DNA from 3 places in the Psychrobacillus mangrovi genome. Region 1 is predicted to be linked to each of the others. Evidence: riboswitches for the same ligand, from Rfam matches in the RefSeq annotation. Region 1 holds a riboswitch; each other region holds the start of a gene.
The links. Region 1 has a riboswitch for S-adenosylmethionine ahead of WAX74_RS13095 (methionine ABC transporter ATP-binding protein). Riboswitches for the same ligand answer to the same signal wherever they lie in the genome.
Positions count from the first base shown of each region.

Region 2: it holds a riboswitch for S-adenosylmethionine, as region 1 does, so the genes downstream of both, WAX74_RS01405 (MetQ/NlpA family ABC transporter substrate-binding protein) here and WAX74_RS13095 (methionine ABC transporter ATP-binding protein) in region 1, are expected to answer to the same signal.
Region 3: it holds a riboswitch for S-adenosylmethionine, as region 1 does, so the genes downstream of both, metK (methionine adenosyltransferase) here and WAX74_RS13095 (methionine ABC transporter ATP-binding protein) in region 1, are expected to answer to the same signal.

Region 1 is NZ_JBAWSY010000009.1:110,748-121,048, reverse strand. Features, by position in the region: gene WAX74_RS13130 (cysteine desulfurase) at 1-292, opposite strand, end outside; gene sufD (Fe-S cluster assembly protein SufD) at 292-1,599, opposite strand; gene sufC (Fe-S cluster assembly ATPase SufC) at 1,618-2,397, opposite strand; gene WAX74_RS13115 (hypothetical protein) at 2,695-2,868, opposite strand; gene WAX74_RS13110 (nuclease-related domain-containing protein) at 2,979-3,917, opposite strand; gene WAX74_RS13105 (MetQ/NlpA family ABC transporter substrate-binding protein) at 4,763-5,569, opposite strand; gene WAX74_RS13100 (methionine ABC transporter permease) at 5,634-6,302, opposite strand; gene WAX74_RS13095 (methionine ABC transporter ATP-binding protein) at 6,295-7,320, opposite strand; SAM riboswitch class I at 7,425-7,531, opposite strand; gene WAX74_RS13090 (thioredoxin family protein) at 7,569-7,895, opposite strand; gene WAX74_RS13085 (toprim domain-containing protein) at 7,900-8,250, opposite strand; gene gcvH (glycine cleavage system protein GcvH) at 8,330-8,710, opposite strand; gene WAX74_RS13075 (arsenate reductase family protein) at 8,781-9,143, opposite strand; gene WAX74_RS13070 (acyltransferase family protein) at 9,841-10,301, opposite strand, start outside.
Region 2 is NZ_JBAWSY010000001.1:268,307-278,607, reverse strand. Features, by position in the region: gene WAX74_RS01425 (alpha-hydroxy-acid oxidizing protein) at 1-26, opposite strand, end outside; gene WAX74_RS01420 (enoyl-CoA hydratase/isomerase family protein) at 39-815, opposite strand; gene WAX74_RS01415 (methionine ABC transporter permease) at 830-1,501, opposite strand; gene WAX74_RS01410 (methionine ABC transporter ATP-binding protein) at 1,498-2,517, opposite strand; gene WAX74_RS01405 (MetQ/NlpA family ABC transporter substrate-binding protein) at 2,577-3,404, opposite strand; SAM riboswitch class I at 3,499-3,610, opposite strand; gene WAX74_RS01400 (PPC domain-containing DNA-binding protein) at 3,761-4,261, shown strand; gene WAX74_RS01395 (pyridoxal phosphate-dependent aminotransferase) at 4,302-5,465, opposite strand; gene WAX74_RS01390 (carbon-nitrogen family hydrolase) at 5,551-6,330, shown strand; gene WAX74_RS01385 (PaaI family thioesterase) at 6,359-6,841, shown strand; gene WAX74_RS01380 (YitT family protein) at 6,942-7,517, shown strand; gene WAX74_RS01375 (MFS transporter) at 7,980-9,257, opposite strand; gene WAX74_RS01370 (Ppx/GppA family phosphatase) at 9,470-10,301, shown strand, end outside.
Region 3 is NZ_JBAWSY010000003.1:11,063-21,363, reverse strand. Features, by position in the region: gene WAX74_RS06075 (alpha/beta hydrolase) at 1-520, opposite strand, end outside; gene WAX74_RS06070 (gamma carbonic anhydrase) at 634-1,146, shown strand; gene metK (methionine adenosyltransferase) at 2,144-3,340, opposite strand; SAM riboswitch class I at 3,542-3,655, opposite strand; gene pckA (phosphoenolpyruvate carboxykinase (ATP)) at 3,852-5,438, shown strand; gene WAX74_RS06055 (hypothetical protein) at 5,498-5,947, opposite strand; gene WAX74_RS06050 (alpha/beta hydrolase family protein) at 5,951-6,739, opposite strand; gene WAX74_RS06045 (NUDIX domain-containing protein) at 6,708-7,190, opposite strand; gene WAX74_RS06040 (CPBP family intramembrane glutamic endopeptidase) at 7,219-7,863, opposite strand; gene WAX74_RS06035 (hypothetical protein) at 7,954-8,124, opposite strand; gene WAX74_RS06030 (transposase) at 8,117-8,449, opposite strand; gene WAX74_RS06025 (YjfB family protein) at 8,523-8,702, opposite strand; gene WAX74_RS06020 (Dps family protein) at 8,753-9,202, opposite strand; gene WAX74_RS06015 (hypothetical protein) at 9,304-9,426, shown strand; gene yidD (membrane protein insertion efficiency factor YidD) at 9,430-9,663, shown strand; gene WAX74_RS06005 (metal ABC transporter solute-binding protein, Zn/Mn family) at 9,763-10,301, shown strand, end outside.

The DNA of each region.
Region 1 (10,301 bases):
TATTGATAGATGTTGTTGTACCACGAGTAAATATTATTTCTTTTGTCGATTTAGCATTAATGAATTTTCGAACCTTTTCTCGTGCACCTTCGTAACTTTCTGTCGCACGATTTCCTAATGTATGAACACCTCGGTGAACATTAGAGTTTTCAAATTCATAATACTTTTTAATTGCATCGATTACTTGAACCGGCTTTTGAGAAGTAGCACCACTATCTAAATAGACAAGTGGATGACCATTGATTTCTTGATTTAATATTGGAAAATAGCTTCGAATCTCTTTGCTGAGCATTAGCGAACTTTCCTTTCAATAACCTCCGTCAGCTGTTTCTTTACGCCTTCGATAGGTAATTCATTTACTACTGGAGCAAGGAATCCATGGATAACTAGACGCTCTGCTTCGTGTTTTGAAATACCACGGCTCATTAAATAGTACAACTGAAGTGGGTCTACTCGGCCAACAGAAGCTGCGTGACCTGCTGTTACATCATCTTCATCAATCAGTAAAATCGGGTTAGCATCTCCACGTGCTTTTTCACTTAACATAAGTACACGGGATTCTTGTACTGCATTTGATTTTGTAGCCCCAAATTCAATTTTCCCAATTCCATTAAAAATAGATGATGCCTCGTCTTTCATTACACCGTGTTTCAGGATATGACCATCTGTATGTTTTCCCCAATGAATAACTTTTGTTGTAAAGTTTTGTTTTTGTTTCCCTCGACCTACAACAACCATTTTAACACGACCTTGTGAATTGTCCCCAACTAAATGAGTTACATTTTCAGAAATCGTATCGCTATCGTTCATCATGCCAAGTGCCCATTCAAGCACTGCATCACGGTTTGTTACTCCGCGGCGGTTTACATAAGTAGTAAATCCTTCTGCAAGTACATCTACAGTTCCAAAAGTTACTTTTGCATTATCTTTCGCAATAACTTCAGAAACAATATTAGCTAAGCCGTTTGTTTCTTCAACAGTTGATAAATAGTTTTCCACATACGTAACTACACTGTTTTCATCTGCAACTAGTAAAGTGTGATTGAAAAGTGAAGCTGTATTGTCGTCGTGTAAATAAATTACTTGGATTGGCTCTTCTACTACAACATTTTTCGGTACGTATACAAATACCCCACCATTTAAAAGTGCTGCATGTAAAGCTGTTAGTTTATGCTCATTTACTTTTACGCCATCTGTCATAAAATATTTTTGAACTAGGTCACTATTTTCACGGATTGCTGTAAAAATATCTGTTAAAATAACACCTTTTGCTTTTAGTTCTTCCGATAAAGAAACAAATGCAGGGGTATTATTATGTTGAATATAAATATTTTTTTGTTCTTCTGCATTTACAAGTGCTTTTACTTCTTCTGGTAATTCTTCTAAAGAAGTAAAAACACTGCTCTCTACAGTATGTGTAGGAAATTCAATGAAATTCCAATTATCGATTTTTGTTTTATCTGGCTTTGGCATTGGAAGTGATTCAAGCTCACCAAGTGCTTGTAGACGAAGGTCTGTCAACCAGCTTGGTTCTTGTTTACTTTCTGAAAAGGAGCGGATATCCTGCTCGGTTAATGCCAATTTTGTTTCAACCGTCATGCTGATTCGTCCCCTTTCTTATGCTTCTTGTCCAACTGTCTCGTCTTCAATTCCTAACTCTTCTTTAATCCAGTCATATCCTTGTGCTTCTAGTTTTTGTGCAAGCTCAGGACCACCAGATTTCACTACGCGACCTTGCATCATAACGTGTACATGGTCAGGAGTAATGTAGTTAAGAAGACGTTGGTAGTGAGTGATCACTAGACTTCCGAAACCTTCTCCACGCATTTCGTTAATTCCTTTTGAAACAACTTTTAGTGCATCGATATCTAAACCTGAGTCAATCTCATCTAAGATAGCGAATTTTGGTTTTAACATCATTAATTGAAGAATCTCATTACGTTTTTTCTCTCCACCTGAGAATCCTTCATTTAAATAACGTTGAGCCATGTCTAAATCCATTTCTAAAAATTCCATTTTGCTGTCCAATTCACGGATGAACTTCATTAAAGAAATTTCATCGCCTTCTTCTCGGCGTGAATTAATAGCTGAACGTAAGAAGTCTGCGTTTGTTACACCAGTAATTTCACTTGGATATTGCATAGCTAAAAACAAACCAGCTTGAGCGCGTTCATCTACTTCCATTTCTAAAACATTTTCCCCGTCCAATTCAATTGAACCTGAAGTCACTTCATATTTAGGGTGACCCATAATAGCAGATGCTAAAGTAGATTTACCAGTTCCGTTTGGACCCATAACTGCGTGAATTTCGTTTGTATTAATTGTTAAATTAACACCCTTTAATATCTCTTTACCGTCTATAGCAACGTGTAAATCCTTAATCACTAAAGTTGACATGTAATAACCTCCATTAAGTAACTTCGAATGGATTACCATTCTAATTTATTATCATTCTAATCTTAACCCAAAGTCTATTGCCATGCAAATCTTTTGAAACACTTTCTCATTTTGATTATAAATCTATTGTTTTTCTTGTATTTTTCTGTATTATCTCTTTCTTTTAAGTAATGCAATATTCCCTGATAATTTTCAATAAGCTATCCCAAATGAGAATGGATTTCACTATGAATATAGTGTTTAACTTAAAAAATCCATGGAGAATAGTTTCTCCATGGATTTTTTATCATCTTTTATTTAACCTCGAAAAGATTGAGCATCAATTTTCGCGACTAGTTGGACACTTTTCTCATGATCTCGCTGTCTACGTTGTTCAACCTTCAGTCTTAAATCCTGACTATTTCGTAATTCGGTATATCCGAAACCGTGAACTCCTCTAAACGCGTGGTCCATTTGTTCTGTGTAGGGCAACTCTTCTAAATTGATAATGAATCATTCCTCTCGATTTTTTAAATCTTACTATACTTACATACCCATGTTAACACACCGTCAAACATTTTTTTCTTCAGAAAACTTATCTACTATTTAGTATATCGTGTTAATTTATTATTTCCAACTCTAGTTAAGCTAGTGTTTGATAGAATTCTCTTGGCCTCATGTCTATTATTAAGAAGGAGAAATTCCCTACATTCTTTATTCGTAATAAAATCATTACATAACAAAAAGTATGTGGAAATAGCTTTCATGTGAGCAGTATGATCACTTTTTCCGCACGCTGCGCAATACCATGTTCGTTTTCTTTTTTGCATACCTATTAGTCCACAATTAAGACATTCCACACCTTTTTTAAGGTCTTCTGCTTTAATAGAAAATTGATTAATCAATGGAGAGTAAGTATTCGAGGTATTTTTTATAAGGAGAATATCTTTTAATTTTTCAATATCCTCTATGGTGAGAGTGGGATTAAGATTTTGTAGTCTACGAAGATAAGGTCGGACTTCATTTCTATTAAGAATGGTAGCTTTGTCTGTTGATACTTTAACAATGCTATTTCGAGAGGCAAAAACAACGGCACCATAAATGGGAATGGAGATATTATACTCTAGCAGAAATTGGGATAATTGATACTTGTATTCATTCAGTTGCCCGGCTGGACAAGGGTATTTATTCAATTCAGTTTCTTTTTGTTGTAGTAGCTGGGATGGATTCTCAGTAAACACTAATTCTCCTATGATATTTTTAACTTCTAGAATAATTGCTCCATAAGGAGTGATTATTAGAATATCCATTTCAAAACCATTTTCAGCAAAGAGGAACACCTTATGAAATACATAGTATTTATACGGTAATTGCATTTTTTCTAGCTCTCGAAAAACAATCTCTTCTCCAAAATCACCAGCTCTAATGGCACCAATATCTTTTACTATCTTTGGGTATAATGGATGTTCAAATGAGAGTCGTTTTAAAAGCTGTTCCATTGCTTCGATATGTATTGATTTAGCATAAGATTTTATAATCAACTATTCATCACCTCATAATCAGAATAACATGAATAGTTAAAAATATCTATGAATCTATTTCAAATTACATTGGTTTTCACTCATTAAAAATAGGTTTGTGTTCCTAATTAAACTTAATCCGTTCAATCGCATCACAATCGCTCCTAGCTAGTTGGTTTACGCTCCTAATTCTTTGCCATCCGACCCTAATAAACTTTATCCGCTCAAAGGAATCACAATCGCACCTAAGTAGTTGGTATACGCTCTTAATTGTTTGCAATCCGCCCCTAATAAACTTTATCCGCTCCAACGAATTACAATCCATCCTAACAAGTTGGTATTCGCTCCCAATGCTTCGCAATCCGCCCCTAATAAACTTTATCCGCTCCAACGAATTACAATCCATCCTAACAAGTTGGTATTCGCTCCCAATGCTTCGCAATCCGCCCCTAATAAACTTTATCCGCCCCAAAGAATCACAATCGCTCCTAGCTAGTTGGTATCCGCTCCTAATGCTTCGCCATCCGACCCTAGTTAAACTTTATCCGCTCCAACGAATCACAATCCATCCTAACAAGTTGGTATTCGCTCCAAATGCTTCGCCATCCGACCCTAGTTAAAATTTATCGGCTCCAACGAATTACAATCCATCCTTACAAGTTGGTATTCGCTCCCAATGCTTCGCCATCCGACCCTAATAAACTTTATCCGCCCCAAGGAATCACAATCGCTCCTAGCTAGTTGGTATACGCTCCTAATGCTTCGCAATCCGACCCTAGTTAAACTTTATCCGCCCCAAGGAATCACAATCGCTCGTATCCATACACAAAAAAAGCAGACACTTATAGTGCCTGCTACGTTCTAAATTATTTAACTGGAACTACAGATCCGCCCCACTCTTCAACGATGAAATCTTGAATTTCTTTAGAGTGTAAAACGTCTACTAGAGCTTTGATTTCTTTTTTATCTTCATCGCCAGCTTTAACTGCAATGATGTTTACATATGGAGATTCAGAGTCTTCAATAGCAATAGAATCTTCCATTGGGTTAAGCCCAGCGTCTAATGCATAGTTTGAATTGATTAGTACTGCATCGCCTTCTTCATTTTCATATAGTTGCACTAATAATGCAGCTTCATAGTTAGCGTCAAATTCAATATTTTTTGGATTCTCTACAATATCAGTTACTTCAGCTGTTGTTTTATCAATACCTTCAGCTAATTTAATTAAACCTTGAGCCTCTAACATAGCTAGTACACGACCATGGTCAGCAACAGAGTTACTCATTAGAATTGTTGCACCTTCTGGTAATTCTTCAATAGATCCATACTTTTTAGAATATAAACCTATTGGCTCGATGTGAATTCCACCTGCATTTACAAAATCATATCCAAATTCTTCTTTTTGTCCCTCGAAATAAGGGATGTGTTGGAAGAAGTTAGCATCCAAGTCTCCTGAATCTAAATCTTGGTTTGGTAAAACATAGTCTTGGTAAGTTTCAATTGTAAGTTCAATACCTTGTTCTTCTAATAATGGTTTAGCTTGTTCTAAAATCTCAGCATGAGGAACGTTAGATGCTCCTACTACTAATTTGCCGCTTTCTTCTTCTCCACCGCAAGCTGCTAGAGTTAATGCACTAACAGACAATAATGCTCCTGCTAAAAACTTTTTCATTTAAATTCTCTCCTTCTCTAATTCCCCAATTTTATATGTGATCGAGTAAACTCGTGAACACCAATTATCTTTTGTCTATTTTTGTTGTAATCGTATCGCCAATCCATTGAATAATAAATACAACAATGAGTATTAATATGGTTGCAACAAGCGTTACATCTTCTCTACTTCGTTGAAACCCATCTAAGAAAGCTAACGTACCCAAGCCGCCTGCCCCAATAATACCCGCCATTGCCGTATATCCAACTAGCGATATACATGTAACTGTTAGTCCAGAGACTAATGCTGGCATCGATTCAGGCAATAAAACCTTCCATATAATAGTAGAAGTTTTAGCACCCATTGATTTAGCTGCTTCTAGTACACCTTTGTCAATTTCTCTTAATCCAATCAAAACCATCCGAGCGTAAAATGGAGCTGCTCCAATTACAAGAGCGGGAAATGCTGCATTAGGGCCGCGAATTGTGCCTAAAAGAAACTTTGTTAATGGTATTAGCAATATGATTAAAATAATAAATGGTATGGAACGAAATATATTTACAAATGCTCCCGTTAACCAATTTGCTAGTTTGTTGGCCCATGCTTGGTGCGGACTTGTTAAAAACAAGAGTAATCCTAGTGCTAGACCAAATACAAATGTTAATAAGGTAGAAACTGCAGTCATATAAAGAGTTTCCATTGTCGCTTCCCACATTTTTGGCCAATCAACATTTGGAAATAAAGTATTAATCATTGTTGATCACCTCTGTGTGCACTTTTTGTTCATTAATAAAAAGAATTGCTTTATCAATTGCCAATGCATCACCGTCAATTTGGAGAATCAATGTTCCATATGCTCCACTTTTCGTATGCGAAACATTTCCTTGGACTATATTTACTTCCAAATCGAATTGTTTAATTAGTCTTGAAAGAATCGGCTGTTCTGTTTGGTCACCTACAAAAACAAGCTTAATCAGTTTGCCATTTGGATAAAGTTCTCTTAAATTTTGTATCGTTTGCTGAGCCTGCGCATTTTCGGACACTTGCGAAACAAATCTCTTTGTAATAGGCTGTTTGGGGTTTTGGAAAACTTCAAGTACGTCCCCTTCCTCTACCACTTGACCATTCTCCATAACTGCTACTCGGTTACAAATCTTTTGAATGACTTGCATTTCATGAGTTATTAATACAATGGTTAAGCCTAATCTTTCATTAATACTAATTAATAAATCTAATATCGAATCCGTTGTTTCTGGGTCAAGTGCAGATGTAGCTTCATCACAAAGCAGTACTTCTGGACGATTTGCTAGTGCTCGAGCAATTCCTACTCGTTGCTTTTGACCTCCAGATAGCTGAGAAGGATAATAATCCCCTCTTCCTTCTAAACCAACTAGCTCTATCAACTCTTTTACACGAGTAGCTCTTTGTTCTTTTGGCACTCCTGCGATTTCCAATGGAAAAGCTATGTTTTCTGCAACTGTTCTTGACCATAAAAGATTAAAATGTTGAAATATCATACTTACTTTTTGTCTTACTTGTCGAAGCTTATCTTCGGTAATTGATGTAATTTCTTTATCATTAACAACAATTTGTCCGGAGGTTGGCTTTTCCAATCCATTTAACAATCTAATTAACGTACTTTTTCCGGCACCACTATATCCAATAATTCCAAAGATCTCACCCTGCTTAATTGTAAGATTTACATTATCAACAGCAACAATGGTACCTTGCTTCGTACTGAACTTTTTCGAAATATCTTTCAAGCTAATCACGTAAATCTTCCCTCCTGTATAGACAGTACAATACTATAAAAAAAACCCTTCTGCAAAAGAGCAGAAGGGGTGTATGTTATCATTCAAAATAACAGTCATCCATTCTCTCATTTTCCAAAGCAATTACGCTTTGTGTGATTTGGCACCATTTCATTTACATGACGGTTGCTGGGTTTCATCGGGCACTTCCCTCCACCTCTCTTAATAAGAGCGACACTATTCAATTGTTATCAGTAAATCGAATTTTATCATGATAATTCGGTGTCGTCAACACTTTTTATAACATCTAAGAGATAAGGGATAGATTGAAAAGCATATATCTTTTTATAAACTATTCCATGTTTTGCAATTAAAAGACATGGGACACTTTCAATTTCATAATCCACAGCTAATTCTTTTATGTAATTAATATTTGCTTGTCCAACTGGAAACTCTACAATTTCCTTAATAACCTGCATCATTTTAGAGGCTACCAGGCATGTACCACACATTGGGGTGTAAATATATAAAAGAGAAAGACTAGGAGCATTTTTAGCCTGCTCCCATTCCTCTCGCGACCATTCATTCACAAACATCATCCTATGCTAAAAATTCTTTTTTCACTTTAATCTTAGCACGTTGCAAGATAGAAGCCAAAACATCAAGAGGGGTATTTGCAACTTCACCATATACAGGATTCGTATATAGATGGATAGCTTCTGGATATACTTTTCTTACAATCGATCGTATTTGTTCTCCTGATTTATCGGAGTCTAAAAAAGCATAAATGGGCAATTCTTCTAAAGGACTTAAAATTTCTTCTAATTTTACATTAGAAATAGTACCATTCGTACAAACAATTTCAGCTGCTTCTTCAAGAATAGTTAAAAGTCTCAGTTTATCTGATCTACCTTCCACAAGAATTACTTTTTCACTAAATACCTTAGCCATTAGCTTCGCTCCCAGCACATCATATATACGTAGTATATGAAAAAGCGCCAGTAAATAACCGGCGCCTTCCCTTATCAAATTATTCTTGAATTAACTCTTCATATTGTTCTGCAGATAATAGTGCATCCACTTCCGCTACATCAGAAGGTTCAACTACAATCATCCATGCATTTTCATACGGAGATTCGTTTACATATTCAGGGCTATCCTCTAATTCAGCGTTTACTTCTACTACTTTACCGCTGATAGGAGCATAAAGTTCAGAAACAGTTTTAACTGATTCAACACTTCCGAAAGGATCTCCAGCTTTTATATCGTCTCCTACTTGTGGAAGCTCGACAAATACGATATCACCAAGTTCTGATTGTGCAAAATGTGTAATACCAATGCGTACTTTACCGTCTTCTGTTTTTACCCATTCATGCTCTTCTGAGTATTTTAATTCTTTAGGTGTGCTCATGTTATACCCCTCTCAAAAATATATATTCCTCTATAATATTCACATATTTCTATTGTAAAAACAAGCAACTTTATACGCTTTTCCAAATATGTTCAAACTCTTCTTCTTTAAAACCTAGTGTCAAATGTTCTCCATCATATACAAGAGGTCGCTTAATAAGCATTCCATCTGACACAAGCGTTTCAATTTGTTCTTCCTCAGTCATATTTGGTAGCTTGTCCTTCAATTGCAGTTCCCGATATTTAGTGCCGCTAGTGTTAAAGAACTTTTTTAAATCAATATTTGTCTTTTCTAACATTTCTTTTATCATTTCTTTTGAAGGTGGGTTTTCCACTATATGATTATCCATAAATTCTACTTGATGATCTTTCAACCACTTACTTGCCTTTCTGCATGTACTACATTTAGGATAACCAAAAAATTGAATCGTCATTAAAATCACCTTTTTCTTCTTATCATATACAATACTATTGCACAAAAGCAATGTTCTTGTGTGACGAAAGAAAAGGTGTTTTCCAACTAAACAAACCATCTTTAAGAGAATGGCAGAGTAAGTTTTTCCGAATCACACCGCTCGCTTTCCGTTGGCGAGCCACGAGCCGCTTGAGCAAACACGGTTGGTCATGAACTTGGCAAGTTCCAATTACGGACATCATGCCGTTCATCACTCAATGTTATAAATTAAGAAAGAATACACCTTTAAATCTCTAAAAAACAAAGGATTTTACATTTTTACTGTTCACATAACTATTAAAATAATAAAAAGTGGTTAAAAAAGTGGTCAGATTAAAACTAAATAAAACTCCTTGATTTTACAAGAGAACAACTGAATATGAAGTCTACCCGAAATGTTAGAAACTTTATTTAGTTAAGTACCCGTTAGCCATCCATGCAGCACAAAAAAGTACTGCACCACAGAGAATGAAAATGGTCAAGAAATGTCAATACTGATACTGACCTTAATTCAGTCCATCCTAATCCATAGACTTATTAATGTACGTCTCTTCATTTTTTTCTCGATTAATCTGGGTCTTTTTAAGTGTTGTCATTTTCCTTTTCTTGAAGAAATCTATATTCATGGTAGTTGAACAAGATAAATGAACAATATGTTGTTCTTAGTGTTCAATAAGCTATCGGACTTGTCTGAATACTCGATTCTGTTTTTTCTCTTGATCCCTAGATGAGAACGGCTTAAATTTCATGGTTGGTTTCTCAATTATCCACCAAGAAAACATAGCCATTAATAAAGTAAATAATAAAACTATGAAATGTACTATTGTCCCAGGAAGATTCGGGTATTTATCTGTAAACTGGAATGTCATTAGTGTGTTAATAACCACCATATGCCAAATATATATACCATAACTATAATCACCTAATTTAGTTACTTTCAAAAAAAATATAGGTGCGTTATAACCGAACCAAATTACAGCATAACTAAGTGGTAAAGCCCAAGCAAATTCATAAAAAGGTCCCAAGAAATTTTTCATTTGAAGTATATCGTATCTAATAACAATATAAAACCATGCAGCAAGAGCTGCTAAGACAGGTGAATGCTTGACGCTTCTCCACGTTCTTAACCAAAATATAC
Region 2 (10,301 bases), on a different contig from region 1:
AAATCATTGTTTTTAATAGTTGACATATAGCTCACCTCTTAAGAAAAATTGGGTTTTCTTTTTTCTAAAAATGCTTGAATTCCTTCTTTATAATCTTCCGAACTGAATGAATCTAAAATTAGTTGTTCTATTTCTTTCGTTTCTTCATTCTCACCGTCTATAATCGATTGAATTACTTGCTTGATACCATTATTTGCTACAGAAGATTTACGGATAATTTGTTCGGCAAACTCATGACATTTCTCTTCAATCTCATCCATTGGATATACATAATCAATTAAACCTATTTCTCTTCCTTCTTCAGCAGAGATTAAATTAGCAGTATAAAGTAGTTCTTTTGCTTTTGATGGGCCAATTAGATTTACTAACCGCTTGGTGCTAGTTAAGTTGTATATAATACCGATGTTAGAAGCAGTGATTCCTAGCTTACTGCCAGAAGTAGCAAACCTAAAATCACAAGAATTAGCTAACTCTAATCCACCACCAATTGCCAATGTTTTAATAAGAGCAATTGTTGGTTTAGGAAAACGATATAGTTTTTCAATAGATTCCAAAGTAGCATCATTATAATCTTTAGCTTTTTGTGCAGAAAAACGATTTTCAAGGAACTCCGTAATATCTGCACCGGATGAAAATGCTCTTTCGTCCACACCTTTTAAAATTAATAATTTTATTTTAGAATCATCTTCGAGCTCATCTAAGATATTACCTAGCTCTTGAAACATAGCAAGAGAAAAAGAATTTTTCTTCTCTGCACGATTAAAAATGAGGGTAGCGATAGAACCGTTGCGCTCAACATACAAATAGTTAGTCATATGAAAACCTCCGATTAATCTTTCTTCAATCTAGCTGCTAATCTATTACCGATTGATTGGATACTTTGTACGAGGATAATTAAAATAAAGACAGTAGCGTACATGACATCAACTTCATAACGTAAATGTCCGAAACGGTAGGCTAAATCTCCAAGTCCTCCAGCTCCAACCATACCAGCCATGGCAGTTGCGCCTATTAAACTAACTGTTGATATAGTTAATCCTAAAATGATAGAAGGGCGGGCTTCTCTTAACAGTACATGCCAAATAATCGATCTTGTTTTAATTCCCATCGCTGTATAGGCCTCAATTACACCATTCTCTACTTCAAGTAAGGCAGATTCCATTAAGCGTGCAATATATGGAGCAGTATAGATAACTAATGGAACTATAACTCCTTTAACACCGATTGTAGTACCAACAATTATTTTCGTAAAAGGAAGTATGAAAAATAGTAAAATGATGAAAGGTACTGAACGTACTATGTTAATAATTAAATTACTAATTTGATATAAAATTTTATTTTGTAATGCCTGACCTGGTCTAGTTAATACGATTAAAATTCCTAAAGGAATTCCGATTAAAACAGAGAAAAACAATGAAATGCCAACCATTTGGAATGTTTCAATCACTGATTTTCCGATAATCGGTAACCATTGCTCTATAAACTGTTCGGATCTGCTCATGATTGTCCCTCCAAATCTTCAGTGCCAACGCCGTGATCTTCCAAAAATTTTATTGCTGCATTTACTTGATCTTGAACACCAATCAAATGAATGACAATGTTACCAACGATCCCATTTTTTAACTCAATAATATTAGCAGTTAAAATATTTGGCTGAACATTGAATTTTTGGCTAACTTCTGCGATTAGAGGCTTACCTGTACTTTCTCCAACAAATGTTAAACGTGTAACAGCTCCACTAACATTTAATTGTGAGATTAAAGTAGGAGGTAAATTTCGCTGACTAATTGTATTTAAAAACTTTTTAGTGGTTGTGTGACTTGGTTTAGTGAATAGATTAATAGCTGAATTCTGTTCAACTACTTCTCCATTTTCCATTACATATACATAATCGCAAATTTTTTGAATAACATTCATTTCATGCGTGATTAATAAAATTGTTATCCCTAATTCTCTATTAATTTTTAATAAGAGTTCCAAGATAGAATCAGTTGTTTCAGGATCAAGCGCACTTGTCGCTTCGTCACTTAATAACACTTCTGGTTCTTGTGCAAGAGCACGTGCTATAGCAACCCTTTGTTTTTGACCACCTGATAATTGATTTGGATAGTTATTATGTTTATCCGTCAGGCCTACAATTTCTAAGTATTTATTTACCCTTGTTTTTACTTCTGTTTGATCATACCCAAGAAGTTTCAGAGGGATAGCTATATTATCGTAAACTGTCGCTGTTTTTAACAAGTTGAAACCTTGGAAGATCATTCCTATTTTGTTCCGAACTTCTCTTAGTTTTGGAAGGGGGAGGGAGGTTGCTTCCTTTCCGTTTATAAAAACTTTACCTTCAGTAGGTTTTTCTAGAAGATTAACGCAACGAATGAGTGTACTCTTTCCAGCACCGCTATATCCAATTACTCCATGGATTTCGCCTTTTTTCACATGTATATTGACATTATTTACTGCTTTTACAATGCCATTCTTACTTTTAAATTCTTTTGATATATTTTCTAAAACAATCATTGTTTGCCTTCCTTTCTAAAGAAAACGTTACCGAGGTCGGTAACGTTTCCGAATATCATCTACTCTTCCCAGCTAGGTAATACAGAACCTTGAAATTCTTCTTCGATGAATTTTTTAACTTCTTCTGATTGATAAGCTTTAACAAACTTTTGAATCGTTGGGTCGTCTTTATTCTCAGCGCGTACAACAATGTAGTTTACATATGGTGAATTAGATGACTCTAGTAAAATAGAATCTTCTTTTGGATTAATACCAGCATCTAAAGCAAAGTTAGTGTTAATTGCTGCCGCATCAACTTCGCTTAACTGTTTAGGAATTTGTGCTGCTTCTAGCTCAATGAATTTTAAATTTTTTGGGTTTTCTTCTAGATCATAGATGGAAGCAGTTTCTCTTTTATCCTCTTTTATTTTGATTAGGCCGTGTTCTTCTAAAATGTATAGTGCGCGAGCGCCGTTAGTTGGATCGTTAGGTAACCCAAAAGTTGCTCCGTCTGGAAGATCATCTATTGAGTCAAATTTGTCTGAGTAAACTCCCATTGGATTTAGAATTGTTTTCCCAACAGGTACTAAATCTGTTCCATGGTCTTCGTTAAAAGTATTTAAGAAAGGCTCATGCTGATAACTATTAGCATCTAGGTCTTTTTCAGATAGTGCTGTGTTTGGAAGTATGTAATCAGAGAAAACTTTTAGTTCAATTTCTAGTCCGTCTTTTGCAGCTACTTCTTTTGCAACTTCAACGATTTGTTCATGTGGTCCTGCTGTAACCCCTACAACTAATTTTTTTTCATTTAATGCTTCTGTTTTATCTCCATCAGTTGAGCTATCCCCACATGCTGCTAGCGCTCCAGATAAAAGTACAGTTGATAAAAGTAAACCAAATTTTTTCATTTCATTTTCCTCCTATAATTTATAACTTTCGTTGAATAAATATAAAAAGCCTCTCTTTCACAGAAAGAGAGGCACACGAAAATACTATTGTCCTCTCTTATCTGCCAAAACAATTGTTTTGCAGGATTTAGCACCTTTCTACATAAAATAATGTAGATGGTTGCCGAGCTTCAACGGGCCAGTCCCTCAGCTACTCTTGATAAGAGATAAAAGCTATTTAATTTTTCAGCTATTCCATAAAAGTTAATTTACTACATCAACTTATTAAAGTCAACAAATTTTTTCTAGTTGAAATTTTCAGTCTGGTTAGTTTAAAGTTATTATCAATAAATAAATATGCAGGGATGATGAATTTTATGTCTTTAGTAAGTGCAAATTATGCTACCGGTCAGTTTGGAAAAATTGTTGGAGCAAGACTTGTTTATGGAACAGATTTACTTGAAGGAATAGAGGAATTATGCAAAGAAAATTGCATTGAATATGCAACTATCATTAGTTGTTTTGGAAGTTTTCAAAGAAGTGGTTTTGTCTATCTTGTTCCGAATGAAACTTCTAAAATTGGAGTTGGATATAATAACCTTATAGTAAACGAGGGACCAATAGAATTTTTACAGGGAACAGGTGTGGTGTGTAAAAGAGATGGGGACTACGAAACTCATTTTCACGGGTCTATGTGTGATCAACATGGCAACGTTTTTGGAGGTCATTTTATGAAAGGAGAAAACCCTGACATTACAGTAGATGTAGTTTTAGCTGAAGTTACTGGAATGGGGTTTCATCGTAAGTTTGATGAGGAAACAGGGACTAACCAGTTTTACCCAGTGGATTCCAATAAAACATCTCCAAATAGAATATAAAAAATAAAATCCGATTTACAAAAGTAAATCGGGTTTTATTTTAAAATAGATTGAGCTTTTCAATACGATTAATGGCTTCTACCAATCGAACTTCATCCACTAATAAGCCGACACGAACATAGCCTTCACCAAAGGATCCGAAACCATTCCCAGCAGCTACAGCGACATCTGCTTTTTCTAAAAGTAAGTCTGCAAATTCTTGACTTGTATAACCTATTGCAACTGGCAACCATGCAAAAAAGGAGCCTTCTGGTGCTTTGATATTCCATCCTATTCTTGAGCAAGCTTCTACTAATGCATTTCTTCTTCCTTCATACAAAGAAACAAGATCATCTACACATTCCTGGCTCTCGTTGAGTGCTGCAGCAGCAGCAGTTTGTATTGCAGGGAACAGGCTGACAAATAAATGGTCCTGAATAATATTGATTGCTTCAATCATTTTAGGATTCCCAACTGCGAAACCAACACGCCATCCGGCCATATTATAAGTTTTAGATAGAGTATACATTTCTATACCAACATCTTTTGCACCTTCTACTTCTAAAAAGCTAATTGGTTTTTTGCCGTCAAAGCCAATTCCTCCATAAGCAAAATCGTGCACTATTGCTATATCTGATTCTTTCGCAAGCTTAACAGTTTCTTCAAAAAATTCTTTCGTTGCAGTAGCTCCAGTAGGGTTGTTAGGATAATTCAAATACATTAACTTAGCGTCTTGTTTTTGATTTTCTGTTAATTTACTGTAATCAGGAAGAAAACTATTTTCTTCTAGCAGGGGCATTGTTTCAAAACGGACACTTGCTAATCCGACACCCGATAAATAATCTGGATAACCTGGATCTGGTAAGAGCAGAAGTTCATTTTCATTCATCATAGCTAATGGTAACTCAACTAGACCTATCTTTGTTCCAAACATAATAGCCACTTCGGTATTTGGATTTATTTCTACCTTGTATTCTCGTAAATAAAAATCTGCAGCAGCTTGCTTTAATTCATTTATTCCTCGAAAAGGAGAATATTTGTGTGCTATTGGATTTGTTGCAGCATCTTGTAGAGCTTTTACAATATGTTCAGGAGTAGGTTGATCTGGATTTCCTTGTCCTAAATTTATAACATCTCTTCCTTCTGACACCGCGAGTGCTACTTTTTGAACTAGTGTTGCAAAAAATTGAGTGGGTAAACTTTTTAATCGATTTGAAAATTCCATGTGCGATACCTCTTTTTCTAATTAGTTGCATAGATTAGACAAATCTTATAATCTTTTAAGTATTATGTCTATAGGTGGTGGCGAAATGAAAATTGCATGTGTTCAATTAGATATTGTGTTTGGTGCGCCAAAAGAAAATTTTCTGAAGGTAGAGGAAAAAGTGAGAGAAGCTGCATCCTTAGGGGCTAGGATTGTTGTGCTACCAGAGATGTGGAATACTGGTTACGATTTGACAAGACTAGAAGAAATTGCAGATTTAGAAGGAGAAAATACGAAAAAATTATTTTCTCGATTATCCAAAGAATTAAATATTCATATTGTTGGAGGGTCTGTTTCAACTAAAAAAGGAGATAAATTTTACAACACAATGTATGTTTCCAATTCTTCAGGAGAGATTATTTCCGAATATAACAAAGTACACTTAATCAAATTAATGGATGAACATCATTATTTTGAAGAAGGTAATGAAAAAAACTTATTTACATTAGATGGAATAGAAATGGGGGGAATTATTTGTTACGATTTACGGTTTCCCGAGTGGACGAGGGTTCATACCTTAAATGGTGCAAAGGTTATGTTTATTCCCGCAGAATGGCCGGATATCCGTATTGATCACTGGAAAATATTGTTGCAAGCAAGAGCAATTGAAAATCAAATTTTTATTATTGCTGTAAACTGTGTTGGAAGTAATCCGAACAATTCATTTAATGGTAATTCCATGGTAATTTCTCCATGGGGTGAAATTTTATGGGTAGGCGAGAATGAAGAGACGGTTCAATTAGTGGATATTGATATAGAACAGATAGAAGATGTTCGAAAAAGAATTCCTATATTTCAAGATAGAAGAGAAGTATTATATAAGTAATCTAAAATTACAAGGGGGAATAAGAGAGATGGAGGAAAACATTCGAGCTATACAGGATGATTATCCAGATGATTTTGCTTGGTGTTATGGATGTGGGAGATTAAATGAACATGGGTATCATTTACGGACGTACTGGAATGGGGACCAGACGGAAACAGTTTATGAACCAAAAGAAAAACATATTGCAATACCGGGATTTGTATACGGAGGCTTAATAGGAGCAATAGTAGATTGCCATGGGACAGGATCTGCATCTCTTGCTTTACATCGAAGAAATGGTCACGAGCCAGGAAGTGGCGAAGCTCCACCCCGTTTCGTAACAGGCTCTTTGCATGTCGATTTCTTAAAACCAACACCGCAAAAAGTATTACTAAAAGCAAAAGGTACAGTTGAAGAGATTCATCCTAAGAAATGGAAAGTGTCAACTGAAGTATATGCAGGTGACGTACTTTGTGCTAAAGGGGAAGTAATTGCTGTTGTTATGCCGACAACTTTTGCGCAATCAAAATAATATATTATCTAAAAAGAGATTAAAAAAACACAGGATTAGTTTTTCCTGTGTTTTTTTCATTTTATAAACATATATTTTTATATGCGGAAAGGTGATGATTATGTTTTTACAAAAATCTCTTATTATTTTTATTGGAAGTATTTTAATAGCAATTGGAATCAACTTTTTTATTGTTCCTTATCATCTATTAGACGGTGGAGCCATTGGAATAAGTTTAATCATTCATTATTTATTTAACGTAAAAGTTGGGATTGCTATTATTTGTGTTAGCTTGCCGATATTTTTAATCGCTTGGATGAACTATCGAACATTTTTTTATAATGGTATTCATGGATTGTTATTTTCTTCGGTGATTATTGATTTCTTATATCCTTTACATATTGCAGGGCAGAAATTAATTACGAATGAATTGGCAGGTGCAATAAGCGGTGGAATTTTTGTAGGTTTAGGAATTGGTTTAATGCTTCGATCTGACATAACGATTGGTGGTACAGATTTGCTTGCTCAGATGATCTCAAAAGTGTTACACATTAATCCCGGTTTAGGGATTCTATCAATTGATATTTTAGTCGTAGTCTTCGGGAGCCTTCTAGTGGATTCCGTATCATTATTGTATTCCTGCATTACTGTACTTTCTGTAGGTATTACTACAACTCTTTTAGCTAAAAAATATTAAGAAGAAAGAATAATTCGAGAAGTCATTGTTTAAGAAGGGAATAAAGAAGTCGAGGAGGTGAGAATCTTTTGCGTTTATTATTTTTCTTGAAGTTGAATTAAAAGGATATAAAAAGGCTATTCTTAAACAATTTGACAAGTGTTAAATTAATAGTGATCGCACTTATTTATGATAAGGATAGTATAGCATTTGGTAAATGTATTATTATTGAAAGGTGTCGTTCTTAGAGAGTCCAATTGACACGCTGCCTACTTGAGTCATCCACGTTCAAATCTTTGCCCATCTTCAATGTAGTTAACCGTTTATAAATAATCCGAGGTGGAGCAATATATCCTCTTCGAAGGTTCAGATACTCCGAGATTTTCTGAGATTCCCTTGAGATTTTCTCTGCGTAGCGTGAAGCTGTCGCACATCCCTTTCAAAGCCATAATAAAAGAGACACGCTAAGCATGTCTCTTGATATTAGGATGCAGGAACTTCATCAACTGGTACTACTTCATTTGGTTCTGGTACTCTCGATAATATGATAAGACCGATGATAAACAAGATAACTAAACTAAACACACCGTAGTTAGATTTTCCTGTAAATTGGGCAGTAAATGCTACTAACAAGGGACCCATGATAGAAGCAAACTTGCCAAAAATATTATAAAATCCAAAAAACTCATTAGAATTCTTTTTCGGTACTAGTTTTCCAAAGTATGATCTACTCAATGCCTGTATACCACCTTGGGAAGTTGCAACAAGCATAGCTAATATCCAAAAATCTACAATTGTTTCTAAGAAAACTGCATAAATACATACGATGATATAAATTATGATACCTACATAAAGCATTCTCTTTTCAGAAAATTTACCTGCGAGTTTACCGAACAATATAGCAAATGGAGCAGCTACTACCTGAGTAGCGAAAAGGACGAGTAGTAATCCTGTCGTGTCTAGTCCTAAATCTGTACCATAAGCAGTAGACATACTAATAATTGTACCGACACCATCAATATAGAAAAAGTATGCTAGTAAAAATAAGAACAATGCACGGTATTGTCGTATTTCTTTAAAAGTATTGCCTAATCGTTTAAAACTTTGAACAACTGGATTCCCATCCCGTTCAATAAAATGTATTTGATGAACATTTTTGAATAAAGGTATGGAAAACGCAATCCACCAAGTTGCTGTAATAAGAAATCCTATCCGACTAGCGTTAATGCTTGAAAGAGGAATTATTTCTTTTCCTGCTAACAATATAATAACAATACTGATCAAAAAGGGAATAGTGCTCCCAATATAACCTAAACTGTAGCCTCTCGCTGAAACTGTGTGCATCCGTTTATCCGTCGTTACGTCTACAATAAATCCATCATAAAAAACATTTGCCCCTGTAGCTCCAAGTGCTGCTAAAGTATAGCAAATTAATAATAGTAACCAATTATCATATGGAACGAAGGCAAGTAATGCAGTAAAGGCAACCCCCAGTGCAAAGAAAAAAGTAAAAAATTTCTTTTTCATACCCCGATAATCTGCGATGGAACCTAAAATTGGACCGAGCATAGCTAAAATAAATGTAAATATAGCAATTGTATAACCTAGATACGCAGTCGAATCAGCTCCATCAATACCCGCAGCAGTTGCAGAAGATTTATAAAATATTGGAAATACTGCAGTGGTAATTATGATTGAGTATGCTGAAGAACCCCAATCATAAAGGGCCCAACTATTCTCTTGTTTTGTAAACTTCCCCATCTCTTATTATTCCCCCTCTTATTACTAATATTGTACATGAATGAAAATCATTACGGTATAATACACGAAAAAATTACTTAATTTTTACAATAATATAGGTTGTTGTATAATAAATTAAATTCCGAATTTTCTTAATATATTTCTTTACAAAAACTTAACAATGAGTTACGTAAAATGCTATTAAAATAAGTAATAGAGCAGGGGGAAGCTATATGACAATAAAAACAGAAAGAAAAGCAATTATTGATATTGGCTCAAACACAATACGTCTTGTTGTGTATAGCTACAATTCCTCTCAAGGTCTTGTTGAACATCATAATTTTAAAACGGTAGCAAGATTAAGTATGTATATAATGAAAAATGGAAATTTAAGTGCGGATGGTATAAATGTTTTAATTGATACACTGACCAAATTTAAAGAAATATTATTAGATATACATGTTAAAGATGTCTTTGTTGCAGCTACTGCAGCAATTAGGCAAGCAAGAAACCAAACGGAAATACTAGAACTCGTGAAAAATGATGTAGGATTCAATCTACAAATTTTATCTGAAGAGCAAGAAGCATATTTCGGGTACTTTGCAGTAATCCATTCTACTAATATCTCCAATGCTGTGACAATAGATATGGGTGGTGGAAGTACTGAGGTAACGTATTTTAAAGATAAAAAAATTATTCATTTTCATAGCTTCTCTTTTGGGGCTGTTTCATTAAAAGGAAAGTTTATAAAAGGGACAACCATTACTCATGAAGAAAAGTTAGAACTAATAGAATATGTGAGCGAACAGTTCCATTCTTTAGGGTGGTTAAATCAGTTACATGTTCCCATTGTTACAATTGGAGGAAGTGCACGAAACTTAGCACTTGTTGATCAACAAAGGAAAAGTTTTCCTTTAAATGGAATACACCAATATGAATTGAAAAATGAAGATTTGCAAGAGATTAGTTTTATGTTTGCGCAATATTCTTTAGATGGATTGAAAAAAATAGACGGTTTATCAAGTGATCGTTCAGATATTATCGTTCCTGCGTTAGAAACTTTTC
Region 3 (10,301 bases), on a different contig from region 1:
TGTACCAAGCATTTGAAACGATTGTATGATATGTCGGGTCGTTTAAAAATTGTTGATAAATATCGTAATTTCTCGTTAATTCCTTTAGCTGTATATCATGGTTAATCTTTTGTTGTAAAGGTAACTTTGCTAGTGCATTCGTCCATTTAGAAGGTTGTTTTTTTAGATGTATCCAAGGAGAGGTTAAAATGACACCAGCATATTCTATTTGTAATTTATGCAACACTTTAATAAGTAGGGTTGCTCCAAGTCCATGCCCTAGTATAAATATAGGTAGGTTATAAGAAACTGCTACTTGTAAAGCAGAAGTTATATAATCTTTATAATGATCAAATGATTCATTATGTATTTGTTTTCCTCTTGTCTGTTCACCATGTCCTGGTAAGTCCCCCATCACAATATGACAGTTAGAACTTCTAAATTTTTCTATTAACCAAGCATATCTTCTATGATGTTCATATGCACTATGAACAATGACAACTACTGCTTTAGGTTTTTCTTCTGCTTCCCATTTCCACATGAACATCACCTCTTGTTTTTATTTATACAGAATGTGTACTTCTATATGTTTGATTATTTTTTTTCATTTGATAACATTAATTATATTCTATTTATATAAGGAGCGTGAGCATATTGATTTATCCATTTAAAGGCAAAAATCCATCAATTGATGAATCTGCATTCATCGCTGATTATGTCACAATTACAGGTGATGTGACAATCGGACAAGAGTCTACAATTTGGTTTAATACGGTAATCAGAGGTGACGTTGCTCCTACGATTATTGGACGAAGAGTGAGTATCCAAGATTTATGTTGTTTACACCAAAGCCCCAATACCCCTCTAGTTATCGAAGATGAAGTAACTATTGGACACCAAGTAACTTTACATAGCTGTACGATTCGAAAAGGTGCATTGGTTGGAATGGGCTCAATAATACTAGACGGAGCGGAAATTGGTGAAGGTGCATTTATTGGTGCTGGAAGTTTAGTTACCCAAGGTAAGAAAATCCCACCAAACACACTTGCTATGGGCAGTCCCGCACGAGTTGTTCGCGAGCTAACAGATGAAGACAAAAAAGACGTCCAACGTATCATTCGTGAATACGTTGAAAAAGGGCAATATTATAAATCCCTACAAAAATAAGCTTAATTTTTTAACTTCTTTGTGATTAGCAAAGATTTGAAAGGTGACACTCAATTATCTGCATTTGCGCTGGCCGCACGTTCGCATGAGCTAGCGCATTTCGCTGTCTCATATGGCACGTCATGCTGCTCGCAAGTGGCGAATGCAGGTGTCTTCTCTTGATAATTATAAATGACGTTCTATTAAATGTTCGACAATAAATAATATCGAAATGCAGATTCTGTATTCACTCTTTTTATTGGTACTGTATCATTGGATGTTTTAGGATGTACGCTTTATAGTCACAAGAGCGCGAAGAATGATACCCCGTAAAGGACGTAGGAGCGATGTAGGAGCTACTTATCCTGCGAAGGCTCATGCGTAGCGTGCGGCAAGCGCACATCCGTTAGTAGCTACTATATGCGTATCTAAATGTTTGGAATAGCGGATCCTGTATCATTTTATTTTTAAAATGTTCTACATCGGAATTTCTAGGATGTGCGCCTTACAAGCCGCAAGAGCGCGAAGAATGAGACCACGTAAAGGATGTGGGAGCGACGTAGGAGCGACTCATCCTGCGGAGGCTCATGCGTAGCGTGCGGCAAGCGCACATCCGAGTAACTGATCTATATCCGTGCTGTTATTTAGTTCACGGTGATAATCAAGGATTTGAAAGGTGACACTCATCTATCTGCATTCGCGCTGGCCGCACGTCCGCATGAGCCGCTGTATGCGCTAGCGCATTTCGCTGTCTCATACGGCACGTCATGCGGCTCGCAAGGCGCGAATGCAAGTGTCGCTCTTAAAATTAAGTAAAGTAGATTCTATTTATTTTTTTGACAATCATAAGTCTAGAATAGAGAATCTAGCGTTAATTTCTTTATTAAATTAATACTGTAAAAAAGGATGTTTCCAGGATGTGCGCCTTCTAATAATTCATTAAAAACTCACTATTATAAATTCAAACACAAAGAAGAGGCTTTCCTATATAAAAGGAAGCCTCTTCTTCATTTATTTCTTATAAACCAGCTTTTTGTTTTAATAAGTCTGCTTTATCTGTTCTTTCCCATGGTGCGTCAATATCAGTACGACCAAAATGTCCATAAGCAGCAGTTTGCTTGTAAATTGGACGACGAAGATCTAGCATTTTAATAATACCTGCTGGACGAAGGTCAAACAATTCACGAATATGTGAAACTAATTTTGCCTCTTCGATTTTTCCAGTACCAAAAGTATCTATTGCGATTGATACAGGCTGTGCAACACCAATTGCATAAGCAAGCTGTACTTCACAACGATCAGCAAGTCCTGCAGCAACTATGTTTTTTGCAACATAACGAGCAGCATACGCAGCCGAACGGTCAACTTTTGTTGGATCCTTACCAGAGAATGCACCGCCACCATGACGAGCATATCCACCGTAAGTATCTACAATAATTTTACGACCTGTTAAACCTGCATCACCTTGTGGACCACCAATTACGAATCGACCAGTAGGGTTAATGAAATATTTTGTATTTTCATCAATTAAATTAGCAGGAACAATTGGATTGATTACTAATTCTTTTAGATCTTTTTGAATTTGTTCTAACGTTACTTCCGGATGATGCTGAGTTGAAATAACAATTGTATCAATATGAACAGGATTGTTATTTTCATCATACTCCACAGTTACTTGTGTTTTGCCGTCTGGACGTAAATAGTTTAATGTTTCGTCTTTACGAACGTCTGCTAAACGACGAGCCAACTGATGAGCTAAACTAATTGGAAGTGGCATAAGTTCAGGTGTTTCATTACATGCATAACCAAACATTAAACCTTGGTCTCCTGCTCCAATAGCTTCAATATCAGAATCTGTCATAGATCCTTCGCGCGCTTCTAAAGCTTGATCCACCCCTTGTGCAATATCAGCCGATTGCTCATCTATAGCAGTTAAAACTGCAGATGTTTCTGAGTCAAAACCGTATTTTGCACGAGTATAACCAATTTCTTTAATAGTAGAACGAACTACTTTTGGAATATCTACATAAGTAGATGTTGTAATTTCCCCTGCAACTAATACTAATCCAGTAGTCACTGTTGTTTCACAAGCAACACGTGCGTTTGGATCTTCTGTAAGAATTGCATCTAGAATTGCATCTGAAATTTGATCACAAATTTTATCTGGATGCCCTTCTGTAACTGATTCAGATGTAAATAATCTGCGTTGTGTCATAGAATATTCCTCCTATATCCTGCGAGATTTCTCTCAAGAATTGATACGGTACTCATTCCCATGTCAAGCCATTTCAAATAGATTAAACTTGAAGCCGTTTCGGACTTGGCACACAAGGATAAAGGGCGATGTTATAAAAAAAACCTCTCACTCACGTATGTTTACATGAGGAAAGGCTATTAATATCATAAGCACCTTTCACTCTTATCAATCAAGGAATCTCACCTTGTCTCAGGTTGGGCACCTTTGCAATAGAAAAATTACAGGTTGCCGGGTTTCATAGGGCCTGACCCCTCCACCAGCTCGGGATAAGAGTATCCGTTCAATTTATCATCATACGTATTTTGTCACTTCATGTCAACATTTATTTGTTGACAATTTATTCACAAACAAAAAATAATCAGTTGATTAGTGTAGACTATTTAGTCAAATGTGTTATACTATTTCACATATGAATGATATATCCCTTTACTATTATAGGGAAAACAATAAAAAGGATGGTATATACTATATGAATTCAATCGATACTGTGAGTGAACTGAACGAATTGTTAACTGGAGAGAATGTAAACATTCAATTATCAGTACCGCAACTTGTGGAAAAAGCAACATCAAGAGGCGAGGCTGTTTTAACATCTACAGGAGCAGTGAAAGCAGAAACAGGTAAATATACAGGTCGTTCTCCACAAGATAAGTATATTGTTGATGAACCTATTTCAAGAGACAAAATCGATTGGGGTCCTGTGAACCAACCAATTTCTTCTGAAATTTTCGAATCATTATATAAAAAAGTAACAAAATACCTTGCAGAACAAGAAGAACTATTTGTATTTAAAGGATTCGCTGGTGCTGATAAAGAGTCACGTTTAGGTATTCAAGTAGTAAATGAGTATGCATGGCACAACCTTTTTGCACATCAATTATTCATTCGCCCTTCAGAAGAAGAACTTGTAAACCACAAAGCAGATTTTACTATTGTAAGTGCGCCAAACTTTAAGGCAGATCCTTCTATAGACGGAACAAATTCCGAAACATTTATTATCGTCTCAATGGAAAAACGCATTGTATTAATCGGCGGTACTGAATATGCTGGTGAAATGAAAAAATCTATATTCTCTATTATGAACTATTTACTGCCAGAAGCAAATATTTTACCTATGCACTGTTCTGCAAACGTTGGTGAAGATGGTGATGTAGCATTATTCTTTGGTCTTTCAGGAACAGGAAAAACAACACTTTCTGCTGACGCTGGACGTAAGTTGATTGGTGATGATGAACACGGTTGGTCAGACAATGGAGTATTTAACATTGAAGGTGGATGCTACGCTAAATGTATCGACCTAACTCGTGAAAATGAGCCTCAAATTTTTGACGCGATTACATTTGGAACGGTTTTAGAAAACGTTGTAGTAGATTCTGAAACACGTATCGCTAATTATGCTGATAATTCTTTAACTGAGAATACACGTGCTGCATACCCAATTCAATATATCGATAATATTGTAGATCCTTCTGTAGCGGGTCACCCAAATACAATTATTTTCTTAACTGCTGATGCTTTTGGCGTATTGCCTCCAATCAGTAAATTAACGAAAGAACAAGCAATGTACCACTTCTTAAGTGGATTCACTTCTAAACTTGCAGGAACTGAGCGTGGAATTACTTCTCCACAACCAGCATTCTCTACTTGCTTCGGTTCTCCATTCCTTCCATTGCATGCAACAGTTTATGCAGAAATGCTAGGGAAGAAAATCGATGAGCACGGTGCACAAGTATTTTTAGTTAACACCGGTTGGACTGGTGGAGAATACGGGGTTGGAAGCCGTATGAAGCTTTCATATACTCGTACAATGGTACGTGCTGCAATTGAAGGTGAACTAAATGAAGTAGAAACAGAAACTGATGCGGTATTTGGATTAGCAATTCCAACACAAGTAGAAGGTGTCCCTTCTGAAGTATTAGTACCACGTAATGCTTGGGAAGATAAAGCTGCTTATGATCAAAAAGCTAGTGAGCTAGCTCAAGCTTTCTGTGAAAACTTTAAAAAGTTCGGAACAGTATCAGAAGATATTACGCTAAAAGGCGGACCTTTAGCTTAATACTTGTTGAATTAATTAAGTAAAGAGGATGTCCCATTCATTTGGAGACATCCTCTTTTTTAGTCAGCATAGTCGTCATAATAATGTGTTATTACGGAGGGAGAAAAGATGGATACAAAGTTATTTGCCACTTCTTCGTTCACTTTATACAATATAATTTCGGAACCGTAATGACCTATTTCTAATCGTTCATCTCCATCCACATGAAAGAACATCTTGAACCATTTCAAACCACCTTTAAGATCGATTGAACTATTTCTAAAGAATAGGCGGTTTTCCTCATTTAAATTGATTGTTAACACTTTTATCAATCCTTCGTCCATAACAGAAACAGCCCTTGGACTTAACTCTTCAATGACATCCAGCTCTTCCTTCCAACAATGGATAACTACTTCATGAAACTCATTTGTATACTTGTCCCAAAGATCTATCCAAAAGCTTGTATTCATTGCAAATGAAGACTTTTCATTCGTACTGATTGTTTCTCCGGTTATAACAATATTACCCATCTATTAAACCCCTTTCTGCGTTTTCATCCATACACACGCATCTTTCACCACTTGTCGATTTACTTTACTTGGAAAGAAATGTGTGAAGTCTTCGTAATACCATTTTTCTACAACTTTATTATTCCCTATTAATGCTTCTTCTAAAACCTTTGCATGCTCAAATGAAACATTCAAATCCTTCATACCATGAATGATAAGTGTTGCTGCTCCTATATCTTGAATATGGGTAAGAGCATTACGATTGTCGTAGGCTTCTACGTTATTCGTCGGTGTACCTCCAATAACTCGTTTCATCATTCTTCTCATATCTGTTCGTTCATCATAAGTTAAAAATATATCTGAAACACCAGCCCACGTTACGATGGAAGTAATATCATTTCGCAATATTGCAATCCAAAGAGCCATAATACCGCCACGTGAAAAGGCAAATAAGTGAATACGATTAGTATGACAATATTGCTTTAATATATCTACCGCATAAACTGCATCCCATCTATCTTCACCAGCAAATTCATCTCGCCCTTCCCCTCCGCGGTTTCCACGATAATATGGCGCAAATACGATAAAACCTTCCGAGGCAATTTGTGCAATTCGGGCTGGTCTTACCATGCCAATACTTTGCATACCACCCCTGCAATATAGGATGCCATCATAAGAGCCCCTTTTTTTAGGCTCCGCTAGCATTCCTTTTACTCTGTATCCGCATGACCAATATGTTATTTCAGTTAGCATAATACGCGGATTTGGTGATGGATAACTTCTAATACTCTCGATTGTTCCATTTTCCTTCAAGCGCAATCACCTTTTCTAATATAGCTTTCATTCCAGCATCTCTCATATGAAAACTTAAATTATTATTATGTAATAAATCATCCGTGCTTAACCAAAGTGCACCGTCTGTTTCAAAGTTTGTGCTCTCAACTTCAATATGCCCGACCTCTGCAATAAACACAGCTTTACAAAATGGTTTCTCCTCATATACAAGATATTCTGCAAACCACTCAACATTTTTTATCTCAACGTTTGTCTCTTCTATTGTTTCTCTTAAAGCTGCTTCTATTACGGATTCTTTCCCTTCCACTTTCCCTCCTGGAAACTCTATACCCCTTTTTGGATGCAATGTTAATAGCCAATTATTTTGATGTTTGGCGATTACTAATACATGCCTTGCCTCAATAGAAAAAGTATCTTTTTCAAAAGACAATTCTACTCGATTTCCATTTAAATCCAGAAATGAAATCATTTAAACAAATCCTCACTATTTTTATACTTCATGCAACAATAGTCCAGTATACGAGCATAATTCCTATATCTGCTAAACAATGACTTATGATCGAGGCTGTTAAAGCATTTAATTTATATCGAAATATCCCCCACATGATTCCTGCTAAAAAAACAGGCAGTATCGCTAACACATTAAAAGGAAAAGTAAAAATCTCGATAACGATAATTAGATGATATAAACTGTAGAACAAAGATGTAATAAGGATAGACATTACAGTGCCTAACCCATTCAATAATCGAGTATAAATAAATTCTCTCCAATAAAATTCTTCTAAAAAAGGATTGATGAGAATTAATACGAGCACAAATAAAATAACCTTTGTTCCTGAAAAATCCCATTCTTCTAATAAAATCTTCAAATGTGTAATATCGATAACTGGAAAATAAGATACAAAACCATAGATGGAAAACAAACATACTAAACCGCTAATAATACCAACAACAATAGATTTTTTGGACAAAGGTAGCATTATACGATATCTACTCTCTTTATCCCAAAACCTGATTACCAAAGGAATAAATAATAACCACCCGTAAAAAAGTAAAAAAGTGATTAAGACATTATTTAATACAACAAGCCCAAGAAAAATCATAATCGTTGGAGCAATTAATAATAAAATATGTTTTAACATAGGTCCTCCTAATACTTGTATGTACCCTTATTTAACCATGTTAGCATAAATATGAAAAAAAGACTTAGCATTGCTAAGTCTTTTCACTTCCTATTCCGATTGTTGGTCAAGTTTATAATGTTCATTTCCTTCTTCTCTATTTTGAGCAATATTTTGTTTCGATTTAAGCTGAGGGGATTGGTTCAATAAGGAACTTACATTTCGATAGTTCGTATTATTTTCATTACCTTTGCGTTTGATATAACCATTTTTGCTACTCAACGAATACTCTCCTACTTTCATTAAAATATGGAAGTGACTCTATTAGTGTTCTTGATTCTTCATTGCTAAATTCATGAATCAGCGCATATAATTTCTTCATTCTATTATCATACTCATCGTTTTCTTTATCTAAATGATATAATCTTATTGGAATATGTGCTCTCCAAAAGTTACTTCTTTCTACATCACTTAATTGATCAAAAAGCTTCTGAAATACAGGGATTATTTCACGATCCGCTACTATTTCATATTCCCAAGGAGATTCATCCGGATATATAAAAACTCTCCGTTGTGAAACTGAAACATACACTTTCTTTAAATCCATTTGCACACATCCTTTTTGTTAAGTATGTCTCCAAATTAAAAAAACATGCACCACCTGGGTACATGTTTTTTTATTAAACTTGAATATCTACAACAGACCCTTTATAAGGATGTGGAGCAGAAGTTTGAGGCATGTTTTCTAATAGTTCTACAGCAGCTACTGTTTCCATGTTCATTGCATTTTTTAATACGCTCATTTGAACGGTCTGTTGTAGCTCGATTAACTTCGAAGACATAATGGAATTAATATCCATATTCATTCCTCCTTTATACAAGTTTAATATCGGAAACTTTCATTAAATGTTTATTTATTTGAATCACCTAAAAATGCATTTAGCATCCATTGATGTTTTTCTGTTTTTTGATAAATAGCATTTAAAATATCTTCTGTCATATCATCTTCATCTTTTGCTGCCTCTTCCATCCCCTTTTTTAGGGACTTCATAATTTTATCAAAATCAGCTACTACTGCTTCTACCATTTGATCGGCAGTTTCCTGATTAGTAGCTTCCTTTACATCTGAAAGCTCTAAATGTTCTTTTAACGTTGCAACTGGATTACCACCTAGAGTTAAAAGTCGTTCCGCAATTTCATCCATATTAAGTGTTGCTTCGTTATATAACTCTTCAAATTTTGCGTGTAAAGTAAAAAAGGATGGGCCTTTTATATACCAATGAAAATTGTGTAATTTGGTATACAATACTGACCAAGTTGCTACTTGTTTATTTAATTCTTTATTTAATGCTGCTGACATAAATCCGACACTCTCCTTAGACAAATAGTTGTAATCACTTTTCATATACCACTTAATTACTTACAATAAACATAATGAATAGTACATTGGAGTGAAACAATATGGTATTTTTGATTTTAGGTTGTGCAATTTTATTAAGTATATTCGGATTTGCCTTTTTATATAAAATAGCGATGAATGAAAAGCCATCTGTCATTGATGCAAAACCAAAGGACGCTGAATAAACAATGAAATATATTATTATTGGGATTTTTCGTTTCTATCAAAAATTTATCTCTCCTTTGACAGGACCAAGTTGCCGATTTTATCCTACATGCTCTCATTATGGTGTTGAAGCGGTACAAAAGCACGGCGCCATTAAAGGTGGATATTTAACGGTAAAAAGAATTTCTAAATGTCACCCCTTTCATGAAGGTGGTATTGATCCAGTTCCTGATGAATGGCCTTTGAAGAAAAAATAACTTCAAAGGTTTTTTTCTTGCATTTTTTAATAATGTCTTGTAAGATTAAAAAGTTCAAAAACATTAAAACGTAACCGTTACTATTTAGGGGATGACCAAATGAAAAAGACACTTCTACTTTTTTTAATATTTCTACTGATTTTATTTATAGCAGCATGCGGAAATAATACTACTGTCAAAGAAACAACTACCCAAGAAAAGAGCGATGAATTACAAATTTATACGACTGTCTATCCTCTTCAATATTTTGCAGAAAGAATTGGTGGAGACGCAGTAACTGTTTCCTCCATATATCCTGCTGGTGCCAACGAGCACACATTTGAACCGACTCAAAAAGATATGATGTCTCTTGCTGATGCAGACTTATTTTTCTATATAGGCCTAGGCTTAGAAGGATTTGTTGAGAATGCGATGAAAACATTAGCAAATGAGCATGTAAAAATGGTAGCAACGATTGATTCAGTTCCTGATGATCAATTAGTAGAAGACTCTCATAGCGACCATGACGAAGCATCGGAAGAAACAAGTGAACATGCTCAAGAAGGGCACGATGATCACGATCATGGCAAGGTAGATCCTCATGTTTGGATTTCACCAAAAATTAGTCAAAATCTTGCACTTTCTATTAAAGATTCTCT